4 regions of the Enterobacter bugandensis genome follow, and region 4 is predicted to be linked to each of the others. Evidence: predicted binding sites of a transcription regulator. Region 4 holds the regulator's gene; each other region holds the start of a gene.
The links. The regulator PurR, encoded in region 4, represses purine synthesis genes. The targets are predictions, from matches to a motif close to CANGCAAACGTTTGCNTG.

Region 1: a site for PurR is predicted at 1,786-1,803, ahead of gcvT (glycine cleavage system aminomethyltransferase GcvT). Genes of this name have one in related genera too.
Region 2: a site for PurR is predicted at 1,570-1,587, ahead of purM (phosphoribosylformylglycinamidine cyclo-ligase). Genes of this name have one in related genera too.
Region 3: a site for PurR is predicted at 2,375-2,392, ahead of galS (HTH-type transcriptional regulator GalS). Genes of this name have one in related genera too.

What each region holds. Positions count from the first base shown of each region.
Region 1 is NZ_LT992502.1:3,877,348-3,880,780, reverse strand. It holds gene ubiH (2-octaprenyl-6-methoxyphenyl hydroxylase) at 1-249, shown strand, start outside; gene ubiI (FAD-dependent 2-octaprenylphenol hydroxylase) at 262-1,464, shown strand; gene gcvT (glycine cleavage system aminomethyltransferase GcvT) at 1,862-2,956, shown strand; gene gcvH (glycine cleavage system protein GcvH) at 2,980-3,369, shown strand.
Region 2 is NZ_LT992502.1:3,462,803-3,466,235, reverse strand. It holds gene purN (phosphoribosylglycinamide formyltransferase) at 1-475, opposite strand, end outside; gene purM (phosphoribosylformylglycinamidine cyclo-ligase) at 472-1,509, opposite strand; gene DG357_RS16725 (6-phospho-beta-glucosidase) at 1,776-3,206, shown strand; gene upp (uracil phosphoribosyltransferase) at 3,424-3,433, shown strand, end outside.
Region 3 is NZ_LT992502.1:3,191,432-3,194,864, forward strand. It holds gene mglB (galactose/glucose ABC transporter substrate-binding protein MglB) at 1-949, opposite strand, end outside; gene galS (HTH-type transcriptional regulator GalS) at 1,244-2,266, opposite strand; gene yeiB (DUF418 domain-containing protein YeiB) at 2,422-3,433, opposite strand, start outside.
Region 4 is NZ_LT992502.1:2,008,372-2,011,804, reverse strand. It holds gene DG357_RS09870 (MFS transporter) at 1-307, opposite strand, end outside; gene cydH (cytochrome bd-I oxidase subunit CydH) at 471-560, opposite strand; gene purR (HTH-type transcriptional repressor PurR) at 858-1,883, shown strand; gene punR (DNA-binding transcriptional activator PunR) at 1,901-2,812, opposite strand; gene punC (purine nucleoside transporter PunC) at 2,927-3,433, shown strand, end outside.

The DNA.
Region 1 (3,433 bases), 1.9 Mb from region 4:
GAAACGCTTTCGCAGGCGTGGAGCGAACAAAAGGACTGTGGCGCTTACCCGGTGCTAAGCCATTACCAGACGCGACGTCAGGCCGATAAAGAGGCGACAATTGGCGTCACTGATGGTTTAGTCCATCTCTTTGCCAATCGCTGGGCGCCGCTGGTTGTTGGTCGCAACCTCGGGCTGATGGCGATGGAACTGTTCATTCCGGCACGTGACGTGCTGGCGCAGCGGACCCTGGGTTGGGTCGCGCGTTAAGGAGTTATCACTGTGCAAAATGTTGATGTTGCCATCGTTGGCGGCGGAATGGTTGGACTGGCGCTGGCCTGTGGATTACAGGGCAGCGGCCTGCGCGTGGCCGTGCTGGAGCAAAAGCAGCCCCAGCCTGTCGCATCAGATGCCCCGCCGGAACTCCGCGTGTCGGCGATTAACGCGGCCAGCGAAAAGCTTTTGACGCGTCTCGGCGTCTGGTCAGATATCGTCGCCCAGCGCGCCAGCTGCTATCACGGAATGGAAGTGTGGGACAAAGACAGCTTTGGCCATATTGCCTTTGATGATGAAAGCATGGGCTATAGCCATCTGGGGCATATCATAGAGAATGCGGTGATCCACCACGCGCTGTGGCAGAAAGCAGAGCAGTGCAGCGACGTGACGCTAATTGCGCCTGCGCAGATCCAGCAGGTGGCATGGGGCGAAAACGAGGCGTTTATCACCCTGCAAAGCGGCGACATGCTGACCGCGCGTCTGGTGGTCGGTGCCGACGGCGCTAACTCCTGGCTGCGCAACAAGGCCGATATCCCGCTGACGTACTGGGATTACCGCCATCATGCGATGGTAGCAACGATCCGCACCGAAGAGCCGCACGGCGGCATTGCGCGGCAGATTTTCCACAACGACGGCATACTGGCGTTCCTGCCGCTTGCCGATCCGCACCTGTGCTCGATTGTCTGGTCCCTGGTGCCGGAGAAAGCGCAGCAGATGCAGGATGCGACGCCGGAGGCCTTTAACCAGGCGCTGTGCGTGGCGTTTGATAACCGCCTTGGCTTGTGCACGCTTGAAAGCGAGCGGCTGGTATTCCCGTTAACCGGCCGCTACGCGCGTCAGTTCGCCGCGCACCGTCTGGCGCTGGTGGGGGATGCGGCCCATACCATTCATCCGCTGGCCGGGCAGGGCGTTAACCTCGGCTTTATGGACGCGGCGGAACTGGTGGAAGAACTGCGTCGCCTGCACCGTGAAGGTAAAGATATCGGCCAGCATCTGTATCTGCGTCGCTACGAGCGCAGCCGCAAGCACAGTGCGGCGATGATGCTGGCAGGAATGCAGGGCTTCCGCGAGCTGTTTGCCGGGGCAAATCCGGCGAAAAAACTGCTGCGCGATATCGGCCTCAAGCTGGCCGACACCCTTCCCGGCGTCAAACCTCAACTTCTTCGTCAGGCAATGGGTCTTAACGATCTTCCCGACTGGTTACGCTAACCTCGATCCCCGTCACACTTTATTTTCCCGGCCTCTGCGTCGGGGAAATCCCCTCGTTTGAAATATTCTAATTCCACGCCATTTTTCGCATTAGTTATTCTCATGTCGTGATTTTTACGTGACGGAAATTCGGCCCGTTTTTCCGCACGAAATATCACCATGTGCTAAATCCTGTTAGATCATTGTTAATTTTGTGCGGGGTTAATCGCATTTTTCCAGTGAATAACTCTGTAGGCTTTTCAGCGTTTTTTGGTCATAAGCTAATGTGATGACCCGTTTTACCTTATGGTTAACCGCCGGTTTCGGTGGTAAGTTCAGGTAAAAGAGAACGTTTGCGTCGGCATTCGGGAACGAGGCCGATACCGGGTTTCACGGTGAATTTTTCAACGAGGACAAGATGGCTCAACAGACTCCTTTGTACGAACAGCACGTGTTATGCGGCGCCCGCATGGTGGACTTCCATGGCTGGATGATGCCGCTGCACTACGGCTCGCAGATTGATGAGCACCACGCGGTGCGCACCGATGCCGGTATGTTCGACGTGTCCCACATGACGATTGTCGATCTGCGCGGTAGCCGCACCCGGGAGTTTTTGCGTTATCTGCTGGCAAACGACGTCGCCAAACTGAAGACGCCGGGCAAAGCGCTCTATACCGGCATGCTGAATGCCTCGGGCGGCGTGATTGATGACCTTATCGTCTACTACTTCACCGAAGATTTCTTCCGCCTCGTTGTAAACTCCGCCACCCGCGAAAAAGACCTCTCCTGGATCACCCAACACGCCGAACCTTATGCCGTCGACATCACCGTCCGTGACGATCTGTCGCTGATCGCCGTGCAGGGGCCGAACGCGCAGGCAAAAGCCGCGTCTCTGTTCAGCGACGAGCAGCGCACCGCCACCGAAGGCATGAAGCCGTTCTTCGGTGTGCAGGCGGGGGATCTGTTTATCGCCACCACCGGCTATACCGGTGAAGCGGGCTACGAAATTGCGATGCCGAACGAGAAAGCTGCCGATTTCTGGCGTGCGCTGGTAGAAGCGGGCGTGAAGCCTGCGGGCCTGGGCGCGCGCGATACGCTGCGTCTGGAAGCGGGGATGAATCTCTACGGTCAGGAAATGGATGAAGGCGTCTCTCCGCTGGCGGCCAACATGGGCTGGACCATCGCGTGGGAACCGGCTGACCGTGATTTTATTGGCCGTGAAGCGCTGGAGATGCAGCGCGAGAAGGGTACCGACCAGCTGGTTGGCCTGGTGATGAAGGAAAAAGGCGTGCTGCGCGGCGAGCTGCCGGTGCGCTTTACCGATGCTGACGGCAATCATCGCGAAGGCGTGATCACCAGCGGTACCTTCTCCCCGACGCTGGGCTACAGTATTGCACTGGCTCGCGTGCCGGCAGGCATTGGCGAAACGGCGGTAGTGCAAATCCGCAACCGCGAAATGCCGGTCCACGTGACCAAACCGATTTTTGTTCGCGCCGGTAAGCCGGTCGCCTAACTATTTTTATCAGGAGAACTTCAATGAGCAATGTGCCAGCAGAACTGAAATACAGCAAAGAACACGAGTGGCTGCGCAAAGAGGCGGACGGCACTTACACCGTAGGGATCACCGAGCACGCGCAAGAGCTGCTGGGCGACATGGTGTTTGTTGACCTGCCTGACGTGGGCACGACCGTTAGCGCGGGCGACGACTGCGCCGTGGCGGAGTCCGTAAAAGCGGCGTCTGACATCTATGCACCGGTAAGCGGTGAGATTGTTGCGGTCAACGACGCGCTGAGCGATTCGCCAGAACTGGTCAACAGCGAGCCTTATGAAGGCGGCTGGATCTTCAAGATCAAAGCCAGCGACGAATCGCAAGTTGCCGCGCTGCTGGATGCAACCGCGTACGAAGCACTACTGGAAGACGAATAACGTTGTGCCGGATGGCGCTGCGCTTATCCGGCCTACAGGGCCCGGTAAGCGGTAGCGCCACCGG
Region 2 (3,433 bases), 1.5 Mb from region 4:
CAAAGACCGGGACTTTCGCCTGCAGGATCACCGGGCCACCGTCCAGCTCGTCGGTCACGAAATGGACGGAGGTACCGTGCTCCTCGTCACCGTTTTCCAGCACCTGACGATGGGTATGCAGGCCGGGATATTTTGGCAGCAGGGAAGGGTGAATATTCAGCAGTCGACCGGCGTAGTGTTCGACGAAGGCCGGGCTCAGAATACGCATATAGCCCGCCAGCACCACAAGGTCGGGCGCGTAGGCGTCAATCTCCTGCACCAGCTCGCGGTCAAAGGCTTCACGTCCGGCGAACTGGCTGGCTTCCAGCGCGTGAGCGGGAATGTTCGCTTCCCGCGCGCGCTCAAGGCCGAACGCGTCGGCCTTGTTGCTGAAAACTGCCCGAATGGTGCCATTGATTTTCTTCTGTTTGCAGGCGTCTATGATGGCCTGCAAATTGCTTCCGTTGCCGGAAATAAGCACCACGATGTTTTTCATTCAATGACCACACGCTGTTCGGAATCGGAGGCTTTAATCGTACCGATTTTCCACGCGTTTTCACCTTTCTCGGTCAGCAGCTTAACCGCTTTATCCGCTTCGCTTGCCGGCAGGGCGATAACCATGCCCACGCCGCAGTTAAAGGTGCGGTACATTTCGTGAGAGCTCACGTTGCCTGCATTCTGCAGCCAGTTAAAGACGGCTGGCCACTGCCATGAGGATTCGTCGATCACCGCCTGGGTGTTGTCCGGCAGCACGCGCGGGATGTTTTCCCAGAAGCCGCCGCCGGTCAGGTGAGCAATAGCGTGAACGTCAACGTTCTCGATAAGCTCCAGCACGTTTTTCACGTAGATGCGGGTTGGGGCCAGCAGGTGGTCGGCCAGCGGTTTACCGTCCAGCTCGGTGGTCAGCGGATCGCAGCCGCTTACTTCGAGGATTTTACGCACCAGAGAGTAGCCGTTAGAGTGCGGGCCGCTGGAGGCCAGCGCGATCAGCACATCGCCATCGGCCACTTTGCTGCCGTCGATAATTTCTGATTTTTCTACTACGCCGACGCAGAAGCCCGCGACGTCATAATCTTCGCCGTGGTACATGCCCGGCATTTCAGCGGTTTCACCGCCCACCAGCGCACAGCCGGACTGCAGACAGCCTTCGGCGATACCGTTAATGACGCTGGCTGCGGTATCCACATCCAGTTTGCCGGTCGCGTAGTAATCGAGGAAGAACAGCGGCTCTGCGCCCTGAACCACCAGGTCGTTCACACACATCGCAACCAGATCGATACCGATCGTGTCGTGACGTTTTAAATCCATCGCCAGGCGCAGCTTGGTGCCTACGCCGTCAGTACCCGAGACCAGAACAGGTTCACGATATTTTTGCGGCAGCGCGCACAGTGCGCCGAATCCACCCAGACCACCCATCACTTCCGGGCGGCGGGTTTTCTTCACCACACCTTTGATTCGGTCAACCAGCGCATTACCTGCGTCAATATCAACACCGGCATCTTTGTAGCTGAGAGAAGTTTTGTTGGTCACGGCTTAAATCCCCACGCGATTGCATAGCTAGTAAGAAAAATCGGCGCAATTCTAACAGTCCAGGCAAACGTTTGCGAGCCTATTCTGGACGTGGGGATCTTTTTTTCTGTATAGCCCGTAAATGCAGCCAAACTTGACTCCGTTCACGAAAATGAAACCGGTTTCGGCGATCTGCTTGCAACGAATATCCCCTTTGCACATCATCGAACTGAAACCGGTTTCTGTAATTGTTTTTGCAGAAAATAACGCAGAATGAGGGAAAGCGAATGTCAGGATTCAAAGCAGATTTTCTGTGGGGTGGGGCCGTTGCGGCGCACCAGCTTGAGGGCGGCTGGAAAGAGGGCGGTAAGGGCGTAAGCGTTGCCGACGTCATGACCGCGGGCGCCCACGGCGTGCCGCGTGAAATCACCAACGGCGTGCTGGAGGGGAAAAACTACCCTAACCATGAGGCTATCGATTTCTACCACCGTTATAAAGAAGACATCAAACTCTTTGCCGAGATGGGGTTCAAATGCTTCCGTACCTCTATCGCCTGGACGCGTATCTTCCCGAAAGGCGACGAGCTGGAGCCGAACGAGGCGGGCCTGAAATTCTATGACGATCTGTTCGACGAATGCCTGAAGTACGGCATCGAACCGGTTATCACGCTTTCCCACTTTGAGATGCCGTTTCACCTGGTGACGGAATACGGCGGCTGGCGCAACCGTAAGCTGATCGACTTCTTCGTGCGTTTTGCAAAGGTCGTTTTTGAGCGTTACCAGCACAAGGTGAAGTACTGGATGACCTTTAACGAGATCAACAACCAGGCCAACTTCCACGAAGACTTTGCGCCATTTACCAACTCCGGGCTGAAGTACGCGCCGGGTGAAGACCGCGAGCCGGTGATGTTCCAGGCGGCGCACTACGAGCTGGTGGCCAGCGCCCTGGCGGTGAAGGCGGGGCGCGAGATTAACCCGTCGCTGCAGATCGGCTGCATGATTGCCATGTGCCCCATCTACCCGCTGACCTGTGCGCCGGACGACATGATGATGGCGATGAACGCCATGCACCGTCGCTACTGGTTTACCGACGTTCACGTGCGCGGCAAATATCCGCAGCATCTGCTCAACTACTTCGAGCGTCGCGGCTTCGCGCTGGATATCACCGAAGAAGATAAAGCCGCGCTGAAACAGGGCTGCGTGGATTACATCGGGTTCAGCTACTACATGTCTTTCGCCACCAAAGCGACGGCAGATAACCCGGCGCTGGACTACGACGAAAGCAAGAGCCTGGTCTCCAACCCGTACGTGCAGAAATCCGACTGGGGCTGGCAGATTGATCCGGTCGGGCTGCGCTACTCTCTGAACTGGTTCTGGGATCACTACCAGCTGCCGCTGTTTATCGTTGAGAACGGCTTTGGCGCGATCGACGTGCAGGAGAGCGACGGCACGGTGAACGACCAGTACCGCATCGATTACCTTTCCGCACACATCCGCGAGATGAAAAAAGCGGTGGTGGAAGACGGCGTGGATCTGATGGGCTATACCCCGTGGGGCTGTATCGACCTGGTGTCTGCCGGTACGGGCGAAATGAAAAAACGCTACGGTTTTATCTTTGTCGATAAAGATAACGAAGGTAACGGCACCCTGAACCGCAGCAAGAAGAAATCGTTCGACTGGTATAAGCAGGTGATTGCGAGCAACGGCGATAACCTCTAATTGTCGGGTGGCGCTAACGCTTACCCGACCTACAATACACGTAGGCCCGCGTAAGCGCAGCGCCACCGGGCAAGACCCCGCACCCAAGCCGGAGCCCAGCCTCCGGTTTTTTTGTTTTTGATTGATATACGTCAAGCAAGTTGGGTATGGCGCAATCCGAAAAAAGCGGTATAATCCCGCGATTTTTTTGCGGATGCCACCTCAGAGGAGAAAGAGAATGAAGATTG
Region 3 (3,433 bases), 1.2 Mb from region 4:
GCACGCGAACGATTTTGTTGTCAATTTTCCAGTTGGTGCCATCCGCCGCGCCTTTACCGTCGGCGAGGTTTTTCGCCAGATCGAAGGTCGCTTTCGCCTGGTTGTTGGCATCGTTCAGAACGGTACCAGCCATTGCGCCAGATTTAACCAGCGCCAGCGCTTCCGGCAGGGCATCCACGCCAAATACCGGGATGGACGATTTATTGTGAGCTTTCAGCGCTTCAACCGCACCCATTGCCATCGCATCGTTGTTGGCAATGACCACTTCGATTTTGTTCGCGTTCGGGCCAGACAGCCACGCGTCCATCTTATCTTTCGCCTGAGCGGTGTCCCACATCGCGGTATCTAACGCCAGCTGCTGGGTTTTCAGGCCCTTGTCGTTCAGCTCTTTAATAACATAGGTGGTACGCGCTTCAGCATCCGGGTGGCCAGGTTCGCCTTTCAGCAGCACGAACTGGATCTGACCGTCTTTGTTCAGGTCCCAGTTCGGGTTCGCCGCCCAGTGCTTCGCGATCAGATCGCCCTGAATAATGCCGGACTCTTTAGAGTCAGTACCGACGTAATACGCTTTGTCATAGCTGTCCAGCGCTTTACGGGAAGGTTCTTTGTTGAAGAAGACGATTGGCACGTTCTGGCCGCGCGCTTTCTCAATAACCGTGCCTGCTGCAGCCGGGTCAACCAGGTTGATCGCCAGGGCCTTAACGCCTTTAGCCAGCAGAACGTCGATCTGATCGTTCTGTTTGGACTGGTCGTTCTGGGAGTCATTCATCAGCAGCTGTACGTCTGGCGCTGCTTTCGCATCTTTCTCAATTGCTTTACGCACAACAGACATGAAGTTGTCGTCGTATTTATAGATGGTCACACCAATACGGGTATCCGCAGCGTGCGCTGCTGCACCAAAAAGCATGCTTGCCATTACAGCAGACAGGGTCAACACCTTCTTATTCATGGTATCTCCGGTTTTTTTATGCAGGGTAGTTCTTGTGAATAACGATCGGCAGGCAGGTGTTAATAAAACGTTACTGACAGCCGACGTTCACTTATAAAATTTCTATCTTCCGTGGTCGGTAACGCTCCAGAAATGCGTTTTATTCGTTGTTTGCGGCACATTGGCTATGGTGAAAGCGAATAATCACCGTTACATAGCGTTTCAGCCCCTAAAACGCTGACATCATAGTCAGCGCCTTGTTAAGATACTGTGAATTTACTCACAGATTGAAAACGGTTACATCACCTGGTGTAATCAGTTAGTGATCGGAACCACAATTTGCCGGGCGGCGACGGAATGACGACGCACCAGCGTCGGCATGAAGCAGTGAGTTGCCCCCGGATCCAGCAGCCCTGCCGCTCCCTGTAGCGCCAGCTCGGTCGCCAGTTTTGCCATAGAAGCAATGGGATAGCGCACCGTAGTCAGCTGCGGGTCGGTGTAACGGGCAATCGGAATATCATCGAAACCAATCAATGACAAATGCTGTGGCACCGCAATGCCGTTATCCTTCAGCGCAGTCAGCGCACCTGCCGCCATGCTGTCGTTATAGGCAAACACGGCAGAAAGCTGCAGATTACGGCCCAGCAGTTCCACCATTGCCGCCTCACCGCCCTGCATATCCGGCGTGCCGGTGCCAATCCAGCTTTCTGATGGCGTAATACCGTGCTCTTTCAGGGCGTTTTGCCACCCCTCACGCCGCAGCTCGTCATCTTCAATGTGATGGCTGGAGGCCAGATAGCCGATCCGCTGATGACCGTTATTGATGAGCATTTTGGTGGCCATCATGGCGCCGCTGACGTTATCCAGCCCGACACAGCGGTGGGCATAGCCCGGGACGATGCGGTTGATCAACACCATGCCCGGGATCTGCTCCATAAACCCGACCAGCTCTTCATCGCTTAAGGCTTTTGAGTGAACAATCAGGGCGTTGCAGCGCTGACGGATCAGTACTTCAATGGCATAACGCTCCTTTTCCGCCTCGTGATAGCTGTTGCCAATCAGCACGTATTTCTGATGCTGCTGGGCGACCACATCGACCGCTTTCACCAGCGCACCGAAAAAGGCATCCGAGACATCCATTACCACCACGCCGATGGTATCGCTGACCTGTGTTGCCAGCGCCTGCGCGTTGGCATTTGGCCGGTACCCGAGTTGAGTCACGGCTTTCATTACGGTTTCACGGGTTTCAGGGCTGACCAGCGCGCTGTTGTTCAGCACGCGGGAGACGGTAGCCACAGAAACGCCCGCCAGACGGGCGACGTCACGAATGGTGATCATATTCACCATCCTTCAAAGAATTGCAGCAACTCACAGACACCCCCTGTGTTTAGCAAGGTGGCTATTTTGGCAGCGAGAGAAAGGGGACTACGTGAAGAAGCTCACACTCATGAAAACGCTTACATCCGTTTTGTTAATGATTGTGATCCAGATCGTTATCTGGATGTATTACTCAATGATACCCCCGAAGCATGTGCGGTTAACTGACGCCACACCCACTCCAGCGGTCCCTGGCGGAAATAACGCAGCCAGATGACAGAAAACGCCAGGTTTACTATCCAGACCGGAATAACAAACGCCATTAGTCCGAGGCGGTCGAATTTCATAAACAGGCCAAAGCGATAGAAAATCGTGGTGCAGATCAGCGTCTGCAGGAGGTAATTACTTAACGCCATCCGCCCAACGCAGGCTACGGCGCTGACGATCCACAGGCGAGAAAGCTGCGGCCAGAAACCATAGATCAGCGCCGCATAGCCGATGGTCTGGAACGGCGCGCTCAATTCACGCGGCGCCTGCAGCAGGAACGCGCACCAGCGGTAATCCCAGTGAAGGTGCCACTGCGCCATCACCGCCGGAAGGTTAATCAGCACGCCCAGCAGGACCAGCCCCGCGCCGGTGCGGCGGTAGTGACGCAGGCTGAATTCCCCTTTCAGCCAGCCGGTGCGCATCAGTGACGCGCCCATCAGCATCATGCCCGCCAGCTGCCAGCCGTATTGCGCCCCCAGGGCAAGCAGATTGTCGCCCAGCATATCCGCACGGTTGCTTATCGCTTCCGTACCGCCCTTCAGCTTCCAGTACTGCTCGTACTGGAGGTTAGCGGCGTCCGGGATCCAGGAACGGTTTGTCGCGTCACCGGAGATCAGCCCCAGCAAAAGCAGGACACCGAGCCCCATGAGATAGAGCATCACGCCGGTGTTAAACAGGCTTTTCACGCTGTGCGCGTCGCGAATCAGCCGCCAGCAGATCAGCCCGACTAACCCATAAGCGAGAAGAATATCACCGTCCCAGAAGAACAGGCCGTGGATAAAGCCGAGAATTGCCAGCAGCGTTAAGCGCGACTGGATCCAGCGCGTGCCGCGTTTGAGCAGAAGCTGCAGGCCCGCGCCAAACAGCAGCGCAAACAGCGTGAGGAATTTAACCTGGGCAAACAGGTCGAGGATCGCCCAC
Region 4 (3,433 bases):
TCAGAATGCGCGACAGCATCAGAGTGGTGTAATCCGGCGAAATGGCCGAAAGCACGTTGCCCAGGGTGAAAATCGCCATCAGGAAAATCAGCGCATTGCGGCGCGCACGGTGCGAAAGCAGAAGCGTCATCAGCGGCGCTCCTACCATCACGCCGATGGCGTAGGCGCTGATTAACATCCCGGCGGCCGGGATCGAGACGTCCACGCCCCGGGCGATAACGGGCAGTAACCCCATCGAGGAGAATTCAGTGGTGCCAATCCCAAAAGCGCCAATCGCCAGGGCCAGCAGGGGAAAATTGATTTTCATGCGTCAACTCCGGATGCCGTGTCATGTGGTGACACAGAACAAAGAAGCGGAAAGCATGACATCAATCACAAAAAATGAGAAGTTAACAAAATGGCAAAAGATTTTTGCCAGAGAAGTAACAATCGGAGCGTTCGGGAGGGAGAAGGCTCTCCCCCCGCGTAAATCAATGCAGCGCAGCCGTCAGGCCAGCCGCCACAATCAGCGCCAGCACAATAACGGTGGTGAACAGCGAAAACTTCAGATCGGAACTCATCAATTTTTCTCCTTTTAATCCCCCCACGAAAAGTGAGCTTGCTCATTTTTGCACAGTTTACGTCAAAAATCTTCCTGGATTTAAGCTGATAAACACTTTACCTCTTCCCCTTTTCATCAAGATAGGCCAAAATTCCACGCTAAATTTATTAGCGTACCGGCCATTGACCCCCTCCTGACGTCCCGTGTCGTTTTCCCGGCGTGCCGCAATTCAAAATTGCGTGATAAGGGTGAGAGAAGGCAAACGTTTACCTTCAAGTTTTTCAGGAGTTTAGGATATGGTCTGGAGTGACATTTAATGGCAACAATTAAAGACGTAGCAAAACGCGCAAACGTTTCCACTACAACCGTATCACATGTAATTAACAAAACCCGTTTTGTGGCGGAAGAGACGCGCAACGCCGTCTGGGCAGCGATCAAAGAGCTGCACTACTCGCCAAGCGCGGTTGCGCGCAGCCTCAAGGTTAATCACACCAAGTCTATTGGTCTGCTGGCGACCAGCAGCGAAGCGGCCTATTTTGCCGAGATCATTGAAGCGGTAGAAAAAAACTGCTTCCAGAAAGGCTATACCCTGATTCTCGGCAACGCCTGGAACAGCATTGAAAAACAGCGCGCCTACCTGTCGATGATGGCGCAAAAGCGCGTGGACGGCCTGCTGGTGATGTGTTCAGAGTACCCGGAATCCGTGCTGTCGATGCTGGAAGAGTATCGCCATATCCCTATGGTGGTGATGGACTGGGGCGAAGCGCGCGCCGACTTCACCGACTCCGTTATCGATAACGCCTTCGAAGGCGGTTACATGGCGGGCCGTTATCTGATCGAACGCGGCCACCGCGAGATTGGCGTGATCCCGGGTCCGCTGGAACGCAACACCGGCGCGGGCCGCCTGGCCGGTTTTATGAAAGCGATGGAAGAAGCGCTAATCACCGTGCCGGAAAACTGGATCGTGCAGGGCGACTTTGAGCCGGAATCAGGCTACCGCGCGATGCAGCAGATCGTCTCCCAGCCGCACCGTCCAACCGCCGTTTTCTGCGGGGGCGATATCATGGCGATGGGCGCCCTCTGTGCGGCCGACGAGCTGGGTCTGCGCGTACCGCAGGACATCTCCGTGATCGGGTATGACAACGTGCGCAACGCGCGCTTCTTCACGCCAGCGTTGACCACCATTCACCAGCCGAAAGATTCGCTGGGTGAAACCGCCTTCAATATGCTGCTGGACAGGATCGTCAACAAGCGTGAAGAGTCGCAGTCCATTGAAGTTCATCCTCGCCTCATCGAACGCCGTTCCGTTGCGGATGGCCCGTTCCGCGACTACCGTCGTTAATCTCATTGCGGAGCCAGTCAGTCTGGCTCCCGCAGCCACTCCCGGTTAAGCGTTTCGCTGTCCCCCAGATAGTCCAGCAGCCAGGCCATCGCCGGCGAGACATCATTTTGTTGCCAGGTGAGGCAGCAGGCCGCATCCGGGAACGGATTCTCCAGCGTTAGCTCAACCCACTCACCGGTGTCGATTCGCGGACGTGCAAAATGGGCGGGCACCATGCCTACGCAGAGCCCGGCGCTGAGGCACGTCGCCGACGATCCCCAGTCAGGGGCGACAACCCGCCGCTGGTTGTCCAGCAGCCAGGTAATTCGCTTCGGCAGCGAGCGGGAGGTATCTTCCAGCACCAGCGACGGCCAGCTGCGCAGCGTATCATCGCTCAGCGGCACTTCCGTCGCCGCCAGCGGATGATCGCTTGCCACCACGCATTTCCAGCTCAGCATCCCCATATCGCGAAAGGCGTAACGTCCCCCGACCGGGATCGCCTGGGTCGCGCCAATCGCCATCTCTACCCTGCCGTCCGCCAGCGCATCCCAGACGCCGTTGAACACCTCCTGCGAGACCCGCAGTTCTACGTCAGAGAAATGCCGATAAAAATCGACAATCATCTGCCGGGTGCGCTCGGGCTTAACGATATTATCCACCGCAATGGAAAGGTGCCCCCGCCAGCCGTTCGCGATCTGCTGGCACTGCTCGCGGGTGATCTGCATTTTTTTGATAACAGAACGTCCTTCCTTCAAAAACCACGCCCCTGCGGGCGTTAATTCAACATCACGATGCCGCCGTTCAAACAGCGGTACCGCCAGCCACTCCTCAAGCTGTCGCACCGTATAGCTGATGGCTGAAGGGACGCGGTGCAACTCCTGCGCCGCTCCGCTAAAGCTGCCGTTACGCGCGACAGCATCGACCACTTCAAGAGAATAATCGGACCACATTTTCTGCCTGCAAAAAATTTGAATGCACCCGCCAAATATTAGCGTTTCACAAGCGGCTTTGCACTCCCTACACTCAGCGCCAACATATACCTGCCTCCTCAGGAGAATAAAACAGTGCAACCCAGGAAAGGTTTTTTAGTCTGGCTCGGCGGCTTAAGCGTGCTGGGCTTTTTGGCCACCGATATGTACCTGCCGGCGTTTGCCGCCATGCAGGAAGATTTGCAAACCCCTGCTGCCGCCATCAGCGCCAGCCTGAGCCTGTTCCTGGCCGGTTTTGCCTTCGCGCAGCTGCTCTGGGGACCGCTTTCGGATCGCTTTGGGCGTAAACCGGTGCTGCTGCTGGGGCTGGCCATTTTTGCCGTGGGCTGCCTGGGGATGCTATGGGTGCGCGATGCCACCTGGCTGCTGGTGCTGCGGTTTGTTCAGGCGGTCGGCGTCTGTGCCGCGGCCGTGACCTGGCAGGCGCTGGTCACCGATTACTATCCGGCGAACCGCACTAACCGTATTTTCGCCACCATCATGCCGCTGGTAGGGCTCTCACCGGCCCTCGCCCCGCTGCTGGGAAGCTGGATCCTCGCGCACTTTGACTGGCAGGCCATCTTTGCCACACTGTTTGCCATC